One region of the Streptomyces sp. NPDC101151 genome, then DNA from elsewhere that is predicted to be linked to it. Evidence: predicted binding sites of a transcription regulator. Region 1 holds the regulator's gene; the other holds the start of a gene.

Region 1 (7,835 bases):
GTCGACGCCGACCTCGGTCATCGTCTCGACGGCCAGCTCGCCCCGGTCGCCCTTCGGGAGGGCCTGGACGACGGTGATACGGGGGGACTCCTCGGGTTCCTCGTGGACGGACTCCAGGTCCATGACCACCAGGCGGTCCTTGCCCTCGGCCGCCTTGACGACACCCTCGGCCCAGCGGCCGCGCCCGTCGGTGAGGACGACGTCCTCGCCCGGCCGCAGCCGCTTCACGGAGACGGCGTGCCGTCCTTCGGGCCCGTCGAGCACGAACTCCGGCCCGACGCCTTCGAGTCGGTCCACCACGAAGACCGGGGCGGTCATCGCCCGTCACCTCCGGCCGACAACGCTGTCCGAGCGGCGGCGAGTTCGGCCGCCAGCACCCCCACCAGCTCCCCGGCCGGCAGCTCCCGGGCCATCCGGTGTCCCTGGCCCGCCCACAGCGCCATGCCCTGCGCGTCACCGGCCTTGGCGGCGGCCTTGCGCAGCGGCGAGGTCAGGTGGTGGATCTCGGGGTAGGCGGCGGGGGCGTAGGGGCCGTGCTCGCGCAGGAAGCGATTGACCAGTCCGCGCGCCGGGCGGCCGGAGAAGGCGCGGGTCAACTCGGTGCGTGCGTACAGGGGGTTGGTCAGCGCCTGCTTGTGCAGGGCGTGGGCGCCTGACTCGGGGGTGGCGAGGAACGCCGTGCCCAGCTGGGCCGCGCTCGCGCCCGCCGCGAGGACGGCGGCGATCTGGCTGCCGCGCATGATGCCGCCGGCCGCGACGACCGGGATGCTCACGGCCTCCCGGATCTGCGCGACCAGCGACAGCAGGCCGATGCCGGAGCCGTCGTTCTCCGGGATGTCCCGGTGGGTGCCCTGGTGACCGCCGGCCTCCACGCCCTGCGCGATCACCGCGTCCGCCCCGGCCCGCTCGACCGCGAGGGCCTCCTCGGCGGTGGTGACGGTGACCAGGGTGAAGGTCCCGGCCCGGCGCAGGGAGTCCAGGACCTCCCGGCCCGGGACGCCGAAGTGGAAGGAGACCACCGGCACCGGGTTGTCGAGGAGGACGGCGAGCTTTGCGTCGTAGCCGTCGTCCCGGCCGCTGTCGGGGTCGCCCAGTTCGGTCTCGTACCAGGCGGCCTCACCGGCCAGCTGATGGGCGTAGACCTCGACGGCGCCCGACGGGGGCACGGCATTGGCCGCTCCGGTGGGGCCGGTGTTCGCACCGGGGTATTCCGGCTGGGGCATGAAGAGGTTCACGCCGAAGGGCCGGCTCGTGAGCCCCCGCAGCTGCTTGATCTCCTGGTACATGCCGTCGGCGGTCTTGTATCCGGCGGCGAGGAACCCGAGACCGCCCGCCTCGGACACGGCGGCGGCGAGCTGCGGGACGGAGACACCGCCCGCCATGGGGGCCTGCACGATCGGCTGGGGGAAGAGATCGGTCAGTGCGGAGGACATGACGGCATGTTGTCACGTCCTTTGAACAAGTCCGAATCCGGGCTTCCCGTGGCATAGGCCGCGGGCATAAGGGGGTGCCGAGGCACCCCCTCCGAGAGCCTCAGCGCCCGTTGAACGCGTCCTTCAACCGTGAGAACAGCCCCTGCTGCCCGGGCTGGAACTGTCCCTGCGGCCGTTCCTCGCCCCGCAGCTTCGCCAGCTCGCGCAGCACTCGCTCCTGCTCGGGGTCCAGCTTGCTCGGGGTCATGACCTCGACGTGGACGATCAGATCGCCCCGGCCGCCGCCGCGCAGATGCGTGACGCCCCGGTTGTGCAGCGGGATCGACTGGCCGGACTGGGTGCCGGGCCGGATGTCGACCTCCTCCATGCCGTCCAGGGTCTCCAGCGGCACCTTGGTGCCGAGGGCCGCCGCCGTCATCGGGATCGTGACCGTGCAGTGCAGGTCGTCGCCGCGCCGCTGGAAGGTCTGGTGCGGCAGCTCGTGGATCTCGACGTACAGGTCACCGGCCGGACCGCCGCCGGGGCCGACCTCGCCCTCGCCGGCGAGCTGGATCCGGGTGCCGTTGTCGACACCGGCCGGGATCTTGACGGTGAGGGTGCGCCGGGAGCGGACCCGGCCGTCGCCCGCGCACTCCGGGCACGGGGTCGGCACGACCGTGCCGAAGCCCTGGCACTGGGGGCAGGGGCGGGAGGTCATGACCTGGCCCAGGAAGGACCGGGTCACCTGGGAGACCTCACCGCGGCCACGGCACATGTCACACGTCTGGGCGGACGTGCCGGGAGCCGCGCCCTCACCGTTGCAGGTGTTGCAGACGACCGCGGTGTCGACCTGGATGTCCTTGGTCGTCCCGAAGGCCGCCTCGTCCAGCTCGACCTCGATCCGGATCATCGCGTCCTGGCCGCGCCGGGTGCGCGAGCGCGGGCCGCGCTGCGACGCCGTACCGAAGAACGCGTCCATGATGTCGGAGAAGTTGCCGAAGCCACCGGCCCCGAAGCCGCCCGCACCGGCACCGCCGGCCTGGGAGAGCGGGTCGCCGCCGAGGTCGTAGACCTGCTTCTTCTGCGGGTCCGACAAAACCTCGTAAGCGGCGTTGATCTCCTTGAACCGCTCCTGGGTCTTCGGGTCGGGATTGACGTCCGGGTGCAGCTCGCGCGCGAGCCGACGGAACGCCTTCTTGATCTCATCCTGCGACGCGTCGCGGCGCACGCCGAGAACGGCGTAGTAGTCCGTGGCCACTTACGACTCCGCCAGGATCTGTCCGACGTACCGTGCCACTGCGCGTACCGCTCCCATCGTTCCCGGATAGTCCATGCGGGTCGGTCCGACCACGCCGAGCTTGGCAACCGCCTCGCCGCCCGAACCGTAGCCGACCGACACGACGGAGGTGGAGTTGAGTCCCTCATGGGCGTTCTCGTGCCCGATGCGCACGGTCATGCCCGGATCCTTCGCCTCGCCCAGGAGCTTGAGGAGCACGACCTGCTCCTCGAGGGCCTCCAGGACAGGCCGGATCATGAGGGGAAAATCATGTCCGAAGCGGGTGAGATTGGCGGTACCGCCGATCATCAGCCGCTCCTCGTTCTCCTCGACCAGTGTCTCCAGCAGTGTGGAGAGCACCGTGGAGACCGTACCGCGGTCCTCGAGCTCGAAGGCATCGGGCAGGTCCTCGACCAGACTCGGCACGTCGGTGAACCGGCGGCCCGCGACCCGGCTGTTCAGCCGGGCCCTGAAGTCCGCCAGGGACGCCTCCCCGAAGGGCGCCGGGCAGTCGACCATCCGCTGCTCCACCCGGCCCGTGTCCGTGATCAGCACGAGCATCACACGCGCGGGCGCGAGGGAGAGCAGCTCCACGTGCCGCACGGTCGAGCGGGTCAGGGACGGGTACTGCACGACGGCGACCTGCCGGGTCAGCTGCGCGAGCAGCCGTACCGTGCGGGCCACGACGTCGTCGAGATCGACGGCGCCTTCCAGGAAGTTCTGGATGGCCCGGCGCTCGGGCGGCGTCATCGGCTTGACGCCCGCGAGCTTGTCCACGAACAGCCGGTAGCCCTTGTCCGTGGGGATGCGCCCGGCACTGGTGTGCGGCTGGGCGATGAACCCCTCGTCCTCCAGGGCAGCCATGTCGTTGCGCACGGTCGCCGGGGAGACGCCGAGGTTGTGCCGCTCGGTGAGCGCTTTCGATCCCACCGGCTCCTCGGTGCCCACGTAGTCCTGGACGATGGCGCGCAGCACCTGAAGCCTGCGTTCACTCAGCATCCGCGCGCACCTCCCGCATGTCTTCCCCTCGGCCCTTCGCGTCACCCACCTGGCACTCTGCGTCTCCGAGTGCCAGCGATCCCCGGCCCAGTGTACGGCCGTGGGGTACTCACTGGGCAAGGTCGGTCCTGCCGATGGGTCCCCCCCGCCCGAGCGAAGCCGGGAGCGGGGGAAGGTTGTACCGCTAGCGTCGCGGTATGACGGTGACTTGGGAAGAGCTGGGGTGGGAGCGGCTGGCGCCCGGGGTCGGGCGGTGCCGGCTGCCCGGCTGGGACTGCACCGCGGGCCTGGTCGTCGGCGCGGGCACGGCGCTGGTGGTGGACGCCGGGTCGAGTCTGGCCGAGGGCGAGCGGGTGCGGACGCGGGCACAGCAGCTGGCGGGGCACCGTGTGACCCATCTCGCGCTCACCCACCCCCACTTCGACCACGTCTTCGGCGCGGCCGCCTTCGCCGGGGCCGAGGTGTACGCGGCGGTGGGCATCGACGCGGTCTTCGCGCACGAACGCGAGGACCTGCGCCTGGACGCGATCAGGAACGGCCTGCCGGAGTCGGACGCGGACGAGGCGGTGGACGCCCTGGTCCCGCCCCGGCATCCGGTCTCGGGCGAGTGGACGCTGGACCTCGGCGACGGCCGCCAGGCGTTGCTGGCCAACGTGGGCCCCGGCCACACGGCGCACGATCTCGCGGTCCTCGTCCCCGGCTCGGCCTCCGGCGGGCCGGAGGTGGTCTTCTGCGGCGACCTGGTCGAGGAGTCCGGCGAGCCCCAGGCGGGCCCGGACGCCGTACCGTCGCGATGGCCGGACGCGCTCGGCCGGTTGCTCGCCCTGGGCGGCGAGGACGCACTGTACGTGCCCGGTCACGGAGCGGTGGTGGACGCCGCGTTCGTACGACGGCAACGCGACGAGCTGGCAGCACGTTTCGGCGTGTCGTGAGTGCGGGTCCCGCGGTTCTCCTATCGTCATCCGAATGCGCCCACCCGTCTCCCGCCACCGCCCTTCCGACGAGGGCCCTTCGGGCCCGCGCTCTCGTACGTACACCCCCGACCTGACCCCGCCGTGGAAGAAGCCCAGGCCCGTGCCCGAGGTACCGGCCGAGCCGGGGCTGGTGGTGGAGGAGCCCGGTACCGGGTTCTGCGGGGCGGTGATCCGCTGCGAGGCGGGCACGGTGACGCTGGAGGACCGGTTCGGCAAGCACCGGGTGTTCCCGCTGGAGCCGCGCGGCTTCCTGCTGGAGGGCAGGGCGGTCACCCTGGTGAAGGCCTCCTCGGGTCCGGTGCGGCCCACCCGGACGGCATCCGGTTCGGTGGCCGTGCCCGGCGCACGCGCGCGTGTGGCCCGGGCCGGCCGTATCTACGTCGAGGGCCGGCACGACGCCGAGCTGGTCGAGAAGGTGTGGGGCGACGACCTGCGCATCGAGGGCGTGGTCGTGGAGTACCTGGAGGGCGTGGACGACCTGCCGTCGATCGTGGCCGGGTTCGGGCCGGGGCCGGACGCGCGCCTGGGTGTGCTCGTGGATCACTTGGTGCCGGGCACGAAGGAGTGGCGGATCGCGGAGTCCGTGACCAGTGAGCACGCGTTGGTCGTCGGCCACCCGTACATCGACATCTGGGAGGCGGTGAAGCCGTCGTCCCTGGGGATCCCCGGCTGGCCCCGGGTGCCGCGCGGCCAGGACTGGAAGACGGGGGTGTGCCGGGCGCTGGGCTGGCCGGAGAACACGGGGGCCGCTTGGCAGGGGATTCTGTCGTGCGTGCGGTCCTACAAGGACCTGGAGCCGGAGTTGCTGGGGCGGGTGGAGGAGCTGATCGACTTCGTTACGGCCAGCGGTGGGGCCTGACCTTCTCGTACGTGGCGAACTCGCTGGTGTCCAGTTCGATACCAAGGGGCTCCAATGGCGTGAGGTCGCCGAACTTGGTGACCCGCTGGCACCGGTAATCCGCATCCTCTCCGTGACCCGTCGGTTCGGTGAGCAGTACGCACTGGCCCATGACGGGGTCGATGATGAAGTAAGCGGGGATCTTTGCCGCTGCGTAGATCGAACGCTTGACCCCGTAGTCCCGGTCCACGCTTGTCTTGGAGACAACCTCCACGAGCAAGGTGATGACCTCAGACGGCATCAACCTCCCTTGACCGGGTCCAGCGCCACGCTCGACCACCACGAGGTCGGGCTGCGGCTCGCTGGTCTCTTCGAGGATGGCGATGTCCTGGGTCTGAAGTCGCCGCCACTGTCGCCGAGGGATCTGGTCCTGGACAGCTTCCACGATGTCGTTATGGGCCACGTCTGGCCCCGCCATCATCACAATTACCCCCCGGAGGAGCTCGACTTTGAAGCCGTCGGGAACCTCAAGGTTCTCAAAGATCTTCACGATGCCGGTGGTCATCGGTCGGTCGTCCACAGCGGTCATCTCCGCAGCCCTCCGGTTTCCGCCACCATGCAATTACGGCGGCAGCCTACGAACCAGGTTAGGGACCGAACCGGCGTTCCGCACCGATTCACTCACCGGAGTGATCAGTCCACCAAGTCCCGCACCACCGCGTCCGCCAGCAGCCGCCCCCGCAGCGTCAGCACCGCCCGCCCCTGCGCGTAGGGACCGGACTCCAGCAGCTCGTCCGCCAGCGCCCGCCGGGACGACGCAAGCCCCTCCTCCTTCAGCAGCGCCAACGGAACGCCCTCCCGCAGCCTCAGTTCCAGCAGGATCCGCTCCACCCGCCGGTCCTCCTCCGACAGGACCTCCCGCCCGGCCCCCGGCGACCGCCCCGAAGCCAGCGCCGCCGCGTACGCCCCCGGATGCTTGACGTTCCACCACCGCACGCCGCCCACGTGCGAGTGCGCACCCGGCCCCGCGCCCCACCAGTCCGCGCCCCGCCAGTACAGCTCGTTGTGCAGGCAGCGCCCGGACTCGGAGGTGGCCCAGTTGGAGACCTCGTACCAGTCGAAGCCCGCCGCCGACAGGGCCTCCTCGGCGATCAGGTACCGGTCGGCGTGGACGTCGTCGTCGGTCATCGGGACCTCGCCCCGGCGGATGCGACGCGCGAGCTGGGTGCCCTCCTCGACGATCAGCGCGTAGGCGCTGACGTGGTCCGGCCCCGCACCGAGCGCCGCCTCCAGGGAAGCCCGCCAGTCGTCGTCGGACTCCCCGGGGGTGCCGTAGATCAGGTCGAGATTGACGTGCTCGAAGCCGGCCGCCCGCGCCTCCGCCACGCATGCCTCGGGACGTCCCGGAGTGTGCGTGCGGTCGAGCACGCGCAGCACGTGCTGCTTCGCGCTCTGCATGCCGAAGGAGATCCGGTTGAAGCCGCCCTCCCGCAGCGTGGCGAGGTAGGCCGGGTCGACGGACTCCGGGTTCGCCTCCGTCGTGATCTCCGCGTCCGGCGCGAGACCGAACTCGTCGCGGATCGCGCCCAGCATCCGTACCAGGTCCTCGGCGGCCAGCAGCGTCGGCGTACCGCCGCCGACGAAGACCGTACGGACCTCGCGCGGGTCGTCGCCGAGCACCTTGCGGGCCAGGCGGATCTCGTCGGTCAGGGTGTCCGCGTAGTTGTCCCTGGAGGCGAGCACTCCGCCGGTGCCGCGCAGCTCGGTCGCGGTGTACGTGTTGAAGTCGCAGTAGCCGCAGCGGGTCGCGCAGTACGGGACGTGCAGATAGAACCCGAGGGGGCGGCCGGCGGCTCCGGCGAGCGCGGAGGCGGGCAGCGCGCCGTCGGCGGGGACGGGCTCGCCGTCGGGGAGTGCGGAAGGCATGTCTCCCATTGTCCCGTACGGCGACGCTCACCCCGCCTGGAGCACCAGCAGGGCCAGGTCGTCCTCCGGGAGACCGCCGCCGAAGTCGTGCACCAGGCGCCGGATCCTTTCCGCGATCAGCTCGGCGCTCAGGCCCGCACAGCCGGACAGGGCCTGTGCGAGCCCGTCGCCGTCGTCGAACTGGCGGGTGCCGGAGCGGCGCTCGGTCACACCGTCGGTGACGCACAACAGGCTGTCGCCCGGCCCCAGCTCGACGGTCTCGCTGGTGTAGGTCTCGTCCTCCACGACGCCGAGCAGGGTCTGCGGCCGGGCGGCGGTGCGCACCTCGCCGTCGGGGCGCAGCAGCAGCGGCAGGGGGTGCCCGGCGGAGGCGAGGGTGCAGCGGACACCGCCGTCGTGCGGGGTCAGCT
Region 2 (7,835 bases), on a different contig from region 1:
CGGAGGAGAAGTCCTTCAGGTCGGCGTCGATGAAACAGACGACGTCCCCGCTGGTCACCAGCAGGGAGCGCCACAGCACCTCGCCCTTGCCGGGGACGGCCGGGAGGCGCGGGAGGATGTCGTCGCGGTGGACGACCCGGGCGCCCGCGGCGCCGGCGACCTGCGCGGTGCGGTCGGTGGAACCGGAGTCGACGACGACGATCTCGTCGACCAGCGGGACCTGCTGCATGAGGTCGTGACGGATGACCGCGACGATGTCGCCGACCGTCTCCTCCTCGTTCAGCGCGGGCAGGACGACGGAGACGGACTGGCCCGTGCGCTGCTTGGCGGCCAGTATCCGGTGCAGGGGACGATCGGCCACGGACCAGGAGCGGGTGGCCAGCCAGCGCTCGACTTCTTCCAGCACGGTCTGCGGCTCCTCACTGTCGTGATCACTCGGTGTGACCTTGTGATCCATCTCGCGGTTCGGACGACTATCTCAACTGTCCTGGCCTTCGGTTACAGTCTTGAACAACGCCGATGACCATCGCATGTCGTGACTCAAGAGCGTTTACAACCACATACAGCTCATCCAGAGGGGCAGAGGGACACGGCCCGATGAAGCCCCGGCAACCCTCCAGTCGGTTCTCGTTCTCCAGCGAGGCTCCCGGCTAGGGAAGGTGCCAAATCCGTCTCACGGCGAGATGCGTCGTGAGGAAGATGAGGAGAAAGGGCCTCGCCTCCATGGCTGTGCAGACAGTTGCAAGCACCAGCAATCCCACCGTAGACCTCGGTCCTGCCGCCGCCCTCAGCTGTCGCGAATGCGGTCACCGGGTACCCCTCGGACCCGTGTTCGCCTGCGAGGAGTGTTTCGGCCCGCTGGAGATCGCCTACGACTTCTCCGCGTACGAAACCGAAGAGCTGCGTAAGCGCATCGAGGACGGCCCGGCGAACATCTGGCGGTACGCGCCGCTGCTGCCCGTCCCCGCCGACGTGGCCGACAAGCCGAACATCAACCCGGGCTGGACCAAGCTCGTCAAGGCCGACAACCTGGCGCGCGAGCTGGGCGTCACCGGCGGGCTGTACGTGAAGGACGACTCCGGCAACCCGACGCACTCCTTCAAGGACCGGGTGGTGGCCCAGGCGCTGGAGGCCGCGCGCGCCTTCGGCTTCACCACGCTCTCCTGCTCCTCGACCGGCAACCTGGCCGGAGCCGTCGGCGCCGCCGCGGCCCGTGCCGGCTTCCGCTCCTGCGTGTTCATCCCGCACGACCTGGAGCAGGGCAAGGTCGTCATGGCCGCGGTCTACGGCGGCGAGCTGATCGGCATCGAGGGCAACTACGACGACGTGAACCGTTTCTGCTCCGAGCTGATCGGTGACCCGGCCGGCGAGGGCTGGGGCTTCGTCAACGTCAACCTGCGGCCGTACTACGCGGAGGGCTCGAAGACCCTCGCGTACGAGATCTGCGAGCAGCTCGGCTGGCGGCTCCCGGACCAGATCGTGGTCCCGATCGCCTCCGGCTCCCAGCTCACGAAGATCGACAAGGGTCTGCAGGAGCTGATCAAGCTCGGTCTGGTCGAGGACCGGCCGTACAAGATCTTCGGCGCGCAGGCCGAGGGCTGCTCGCCGGTGTCCACCGCCTTCAAGGCCGGACACGAGGTGGTCCGCCCGCAGAAGCCGAACACGATCGCCAAGTCCCTCGCCATCGGCAACCCGGCAGACGGGCCCTACGTCCTGGACATCGCGCGCCGCACCGGCGGTGCGGTGGAGGACGTGACCGACGAGCAGGTGGTGGACGCGATCAAGCTGCTGGCCCGCACCGAGGGCATCTTCGCCGAGACGGCGGGCGGGGTGACCGTCGGCGTGACGAAGAAGCTGGTCGAGAACGGCGTCCTGGACCCGTCGCTCACCACGGTCGTCCTCAACACCGGCGACGGCCTCAAGACCCTCGACGCGGTGGCCGGCACCGGCCTCACCGCCACCATCCGCCCGACCCTGGACTCCTTCCGAGAGGCTGGCCTCGCATGAGCGTGACCGTTCGCATCCCCACCATCCTGCGCACCTACACCGGCGGCCGGGCCGAGGTCGCCGCCGAGGGCGCGACCCTTTCCGAGGTCATCGAGGACCTGGAGAAGAAGCACACCGGGATCGCCGCCCGGGTGCTGGACGACCAGGGCAAGCTGCGCCGCTTCGTCAACGTGTACGTCAACGACGACGACGTCCGCTTCGAGCAGGGCCTGGAAACCGCGACCCCGGACGGTGCCGGTGTCTCCATCATTCCTGCCGTCGCCGGCGGATGACCGAATGACCGATCATTACCTTCGGTAACCCCGGTTACCGATTGTTCATCGGATTGCCCCCTCCGTGAGAGAAGCGGAGGGGGCAATTCAGTGTGATTGAGCGCGGTACAGTTGGGGAACGCGTTCCGGATCTGCGGGTCGCAGGCCCCGGAATCATGCCGTACGCCCCGACAAGAAGTAGCCAAAGTGGGCGGGTCATATGCGGCCTATGCTCCCTTTATGGGGCCCGACTTGCCCTGAATTCGGACGAATTCTCGCCAGATTCCGGACCGGGCTCGTCCAGAATTCTCGTCCGATTGACCTGTTGCAGACGGCAGTTGGACAGATACATTCAGCCGCGGTCGACGCGTTCCGGCGCACGCCCCCGACCAATGGGGGGTGAGGTCTGACCCGGGTCCGCGAAGTGTGGATCTGTGCAAGGGCCAGTAATAGGGGAGTTAGGCATGGCTCAGGGCACCGTCAAGTGGTTCAACGCGGAGAAGGGGTACGGCTTCATCGCGGTCGACGGTGGTGCGGATGTTTTCGTCCACTACAGCGCGATCCAGATGGACGGTTACCGCACCCTGGAAGAGGGGCAGCGGGTCGATTTCGAGATCTCGCAGGGCCAGAAGGGTCCGCAGGCGGACATGGTCCGACTGGCGACCAGCTGACGCACGCGTCGACTGACAGCGACGTTCTTCTGTTCATCTTCGAAGGGCCCGTGCCTCCCGGGGTACGGGCCCTTCGGTCTGCCCCGGTACGGGGAGCGCCGCCCACCTGCGGATCCTCCCGAGGCGCTTGCGCCCGCCCGTCGCCCGACCGCCACCCCTCAAGGGGTCCGCTTCGCGGGTGCTTCTTGCACTCGGACGGGGCGAGTGCTAATCATTGGCGTTAGCACTCTGAAGGTGAGAGTGACAAAGAAGGACCGGGTCGGTGAGGCCCGCAGGCCAGGTGGGGCAAGGAACCACAGGTCGGCGAGCCGTCCGTCGCGGGCGCGGGCGCGGTCCGAAGGAATCACCCCCAGTCCTGGAGGGACCACTTCACATGGCCAAGATCATCGCGTTCGACGAGGAGGCGCGGCGCGGCCTCGAGCGCGGCATGAACCAGCTCGCGGACGCCGTGAAGGTGACGCTCGGCCCCAAGGGCCGCAACGTCGTCCTCGAGAAGAAGTGGGGCGCCCCCACGATCACCAACGACGGTGTCTCCATCGCCAAGGAGATCGAGCTCGAGGACCCGTACGAGAAGATCGGCGCCGAGCTGGTCAAGGAAGTCGCCAAGAAGACGGACGACGTCGCCGGTGACGGTACGACCACCGCGACCGTGCTCGCCCAGGCCCTGGTCAAGGAGGGTCTGCGCAACGTCGCCGCGGGTGCCAACCCGATGGCTCTGAAGCGCGGTATCGAGAAGGCCGTCGAGGCCGTCTCCGCCGCCCTGCTGGAGCAGGCCAAGGACGTCGAGACCAAGGAGCAGATCGCTTCCACGGCCTCCATCTCCGCCGCCGACACCCAGATCGGCGAGCTGATCGCCGAGGCCATGGACAAGGTCGGCAAGGAAGGCGTCATCACCGTCGAGGAGAGCAACACCTTCGGTCTGGAGCTCGAGCTCACCGAGGGCATGCGCTTCGACAAGGGCTACATCTCCGCCTACTTCGCGACCGACATGGAGCGCATGGAGGCGTCGCTCGAGGACCCGTACATCCTCATCGCCAACTCCAAGATCGGCTCCGTCAAGGACCTGCTCCCGCTCCTGGAGAAGGTCATGCAGTCGGGCAAGCCGCTGCTGATCATCGCCGAGGACGTCGAGGGCGAGGCCCTGTCGACCCTGGTCGTCAACAAGATCCGCGGCACCTTCAAGTCCGTCGCCGTCAAGGCCCCGGGCTTCGGCGACCGCCGCAAGGCCATGCTCGGCGACATCGCCATCCTCACGGGCGGCGAGGTCATCTCCGAGGAGGTCGGCCTCAAGCTGGAGAACGCGACCCTGGACCTCCTGGGCCGCGCCCGCAAGGTCGTCATCACCAAGGACGAGACCACCATCGTCGACGGTGCCGGCTCCTCGGAGCAGGTGGGCGGCCGGGTCAACCAGATCCGCGCCGAGATCGAGAACAGCGACTCGGACTACGACCGCGAGAAGCTGCAGGAGCGCCTGGCGAAGCTCGCCGGCGGTGTCGCGGTCATCAAGGCCGGTGCCGCCACCGAGGTGGAGCTCAAGGAGCGCAAGCACCGCATCGAGGACGCCGTCCGCAACGCGAAGGCCGCCGTCGAGGAGGGCATCGTCGCCGGTGGTGGCGTGGCTCTGCTGCAGGCTTCCTCGGTCTTCGAGAAGCTGGACCTGCAGGGTGACGAGGCGACCGGCGCCAACGCCGTGAAGCTCGCGCTGGAGGCCCCGCTGAAGCAGATCGCCGTCAACGGTGGTCTCGAGGGCGGCGTCGTCGTGGAGAAGGTGCGCAACCTGGCCGTCGGTCACGGTCTGAACGCCGCCACCGGCGAGTACGTCGACATGATCGCCGAGGGCATCATCGACCCGGCGAAGGTGACCCGCTCTGCCCTGCAGAACGCCGCCTCCATCGCCGCGCTGTTCCTCACCACCGAGGCCGTCATCGCCGACAAGCCGGAGAAGGCCGCCGCGGCCGCTCCGGGCGGCATGCCGGGCGGTGACATGGACTTCTGATCGACCTGACGGTTGATCGCCTGTCCTACGGACCGAGGGCGGTGCTTCCAGCTTCTGGCTGGGGGTGCCGCCCTCGGGCGTGTTCAGTCGGCGTACTCCTTGAGCTCCGAAGTGTCGAGGGTGAGGCCGACGGGGTCGGGGACCTCCACAGGGGAACCCCAGGAGTGAGAGACGATGCCGTCTTTGGGCTCGCTGTAGACAACGACGGTGCTGTTGTCGCGGGTTGGTCAGGCGCGGAGCGCTTGCCGTAACCCGGATTGGCCATCGGGTGCGGGGTCGCGTGCGCGGGCAGGGGGGCAGCACCAAGCTTGGCATCAGCCATGGGATCGACTGCTTTCGATCTCGTTGGTCAAGCCCCCGCAGGTGTTGGTAGCGCCTGGTGGGGGCTGTTCGTTATGCGGGCACGCTAGGCGATCGTAACTGTGCGTGGCAAACCGAATGCGTCACGTCAACTCGCCGGGTGGGAGGGTGGGTTGAGGCCCTCCACCCATTCCTTGAAAACAGGTCTCGGGGCTCGACGCCCGAGGCTCAAGCGCCGAGGCGTCTGAGGTTTTCGATGAAGGCCGACCAGGCGTCCGGCCGGAACACGAGCTTCGGGCCGTGAGGGGCCTTGGAGTCGCGGACAGGGACGAGGGTGGAGTGGCCGTCGGCTACTTCGAGGCAGTTTCCTCCTTCGCCGCCGCTGTAGCTGGACTTGCGCCAGGTGGTTGTGTCCAGGACGTGCTCAGAGCTGATCTTCATGGGCGTAATCCTCTGCCGCTGACTCGATCAGGGCCAGGGATTCCCGAGGTGAGAGGGCGCTGGCCCGGAGTAAATCGTAGGTCAGTTCGTGGCGCGCGACGGTGGGCGGGTCGTCCTCAAGCCGCCCCATGCTCGGGCCTTCGATGAAGGCGAGTGGTGGGGCGCCGTCGAAGGCCATGAGCGTCAGGGCGCCCGTCATGGCCGCGTGCGCCCCCGCGCTGAAGGGCAGCACCTGCACGATGATCCGGTGTTGCCGGACCAGCGTCGTCACATGCCGCAGGGCCTCCGCCATAACTGCCGTCCCACCTGTCGCGCGACGCACGACGGCCTCGTCAAGCACTGCCCACAACAGGGGCTTTGTTGGATCGTCGAGGATGCGGGCTCGCTCCAGCCGGGCCCCCAACAGCTCGTCGATGACGTCCTCGGTTGCCGTTGGCCGATACGCGCGGAAGACGGCCCGTGCGTATTCGCGCGTCTGAAGCAATCCCGGAATCAGCAAGGGGGCGTACTCCTTGATGGCCGATGCGACTGCCTCAGCCTCCGCCGCCTCCGCGAAGTGGTCCGGATACTTCGACCTGGCTACCGCCTTGCAGTTCCGCGCGAAGAAGTCCTCCGTCCCCAGGACTTCGTCCAGTGTCCGCGCGTACTCCATCTGCATCCGCCGCGTCCCCGCCTCCAGCTGCCCGATGAACGACCCGCTCACGAACAACCGATGGCCCAGCTCCTCCTGGCTCATCCCGGCCTTCTCGCGTGCGTGTCGCAGCTCCGCACCCAGCAGGGCCCTGGGCGATGACGACGGGTCGAGGTCCTTAGGTCCTGCCATGGCAACTCCCGATCTGACAGCAGGGGTTGTTGGGACGCCGTGACTAGCCAGGTTAGGGCGCCGATGCCCACGCTGTGTAGCGAACGCGAACACCCACCGTGAAGGGACTGGCGCAATGGAGACGAAGGAATCGGCGGCGGACGAGCGGCCCGCCCGGTCCGCGGAGGAGGCCGTCGAGCGGCTGCGTGCGGCCCTGCATGACGTAGGGATCGTCCTGCCCTCGCTGCGGATCGACCCGGTGACCGGCGCCCACGGCCACCCGTACGCCCTGGTCGATCTGGGCCGCTGCAACCTGGGCGTGGCCTCGCGGCTGGCGGCGGCGCTGCGGCGGTCGGGCGGGGGCGTGTGAACGGGGAGATCGGGACGTACGCGGTGGACGTGCGGACCGGGCGTATCGGTGAGGTCATGGCGCGCGTAGGGGGTTATGTGCAGCTACGGCCCATCGGCGGTGGGCGGGAATGGGACTGCCCGCCGGACGGGCTGGGGGAGGTGGAGGTGGCGCCGGACGAGGTGTTGCGGGAAGGGGGCGGCGCCTGAACCGGGACGCCTGCTCGCGCCCAACGGCCGAGCTGCCCTGATGTCCCGGGTGTGTCCGGGATCACTGGACGGTGCGTCCCCGGTCGGAATGAGGAGAGGGGGTGGGTCGTTGCTTGAGGAGGTGCAACAATGCGCGTGCACATACCAGCCGGTCAACCGAGTCACCCACCAGGAGCCCCCACGTGACCGTCACGACGCCCCCCGCCTCCCGCGCGGCCCAGATCCTCTCCCGTCCGATCTCCATCAACGGGCTCACCGTGCCCAACCGGATCGCGATGGCGCCGATGACCCGGATGTTCTCCCCGGGCGGCGTCCCGGGCGAGGACGTGCTGTCGTACTACGCGCGCCGCGCCGCCGCCGGTGTCGGTCTCATCGTCACCGAGGGGACGTACGTCGGGCACGACTCGGCCGGGCAGAGCGACCGTGTGCCCCGGTTCCACGGCGAGGAGCAGCTGGCGGGCTGGGCGAAGGTCGCCGCGGCGGTGCACGAGGCGGGCGGCACGATCGTGCCCCAGCTGTGGCACATAGGCATGGTCCGCAAGCAGGGCGAGCCGCCGTTCGCGGACGCTCCCGCGGTCGGCCCGTCCGGCGTGGTCACCGAGGGCGCCGAGCCCACCGGCAAGGCCATGACCCAGCAGGACCTGGACGACGTCATCGAGGCGTTCGCCCAGGCCGCGGCCGACGCCGAGCGCATCGGCTTCGACGGTGTCGAGCTGCACGGCGCCCACGGCTACCTGCTCGACCAGTTCCTGTGGGCGGGCACCAACCGCCGCGCGGACGTGTACGGCGGCGACCCGGTGGCCCGCACC

The links. The regulator HrcA, encoded in region 1, represses chaperone genes, less so after heat shock. The targets are predictions, from matches to a motif close to TTNGCACTCNGNNNNNCNGAGTGCNAA.
Region 2: a site for HrcA is predicted at 3,114-3,140, ahead of groL (chaperonin GroEL). Genes of this name have one in related genera too.

What each region holds. Positions count from the first base shown of each region.
Region 1 is NZ_JBIWPP010000013.1:21,202-29,036, reverse strand. Features, by position in the region: gene ACIRU3_RS23855 (16S rRNA (uracil(1498)-N(3))-methyltransferase) at 1-318, opposite strand, end outside; gene ACIRU3_RS23850 (nitronate monooxygenase) at 315-1,433, opposite strand; gene dnaJ (molecular chaperone DnaJ) at 1,534-2,670, opposite strand; gene hrcA (heat-inducible transcriptional repressor HrcA) at 2,671-3,687, opposite strand; gene ACIRU3_RS23835 (MBL fold metallo-hydrolase) at 3,885-4,619, shown strand; gene ACIRU3_RS23830 (DUF3097 domain-containing protein) at 4,654-5,520, shown strand; gene ACIRU3_RS23825 (Uma2 family endonuclease) at 5,498-6,088, opposite strand; gene hemW (radical SAM family heme chaperone HemW) at 6,193-7,425, opposite strand; gene ACIRU3_RS23815 (SpoIIE family protein phosphatase) at 7,453-7,835, opposite strand, start outside.
Region 2 is NZ_JBIWPP010000007.1:224,388-232,222, reverse strand. Features, by position in the region: gene ACIRU3_RS16285 (glucosyl-3-phosphoglycerate synthase) at 1-406, opposite strand, end outside; SAM riboswitch class I at 565-706, shown strand; gene thrC (threonine synthase) at 724-2,007, shown strand; gene ACIRU3_RS16275 (ubiquitin-like small modifier protein 1) at 2,004-2,279, shown strand; gene ACIRU3_RS16270 (cold-shock protein) at 2,723-2,929, shown strand; gene groL (chaperonin GroEL) at 3,303-4,925, shown strand; gene ACIRU3_RS16260 (DUF397 domain-containing protein) at 5,454-5,666, opposite strand; gene ACIRU3_RS16255 (Scr1 family TA system antitoxin-like transcriptional regulator) at 5,650-6,489, opposite strand; gene ACIRU3_RS16250 (hypothetical protein) at 6,605-6,838, shown strand; gene ACIRU3_RS16245 (hypothetical protein) at 6,835-7,026, shown strand; gene ACIRU3_RS16240 (NADH:flavin oxidoreductase) at 7,209-7,835, shown strand, end outside.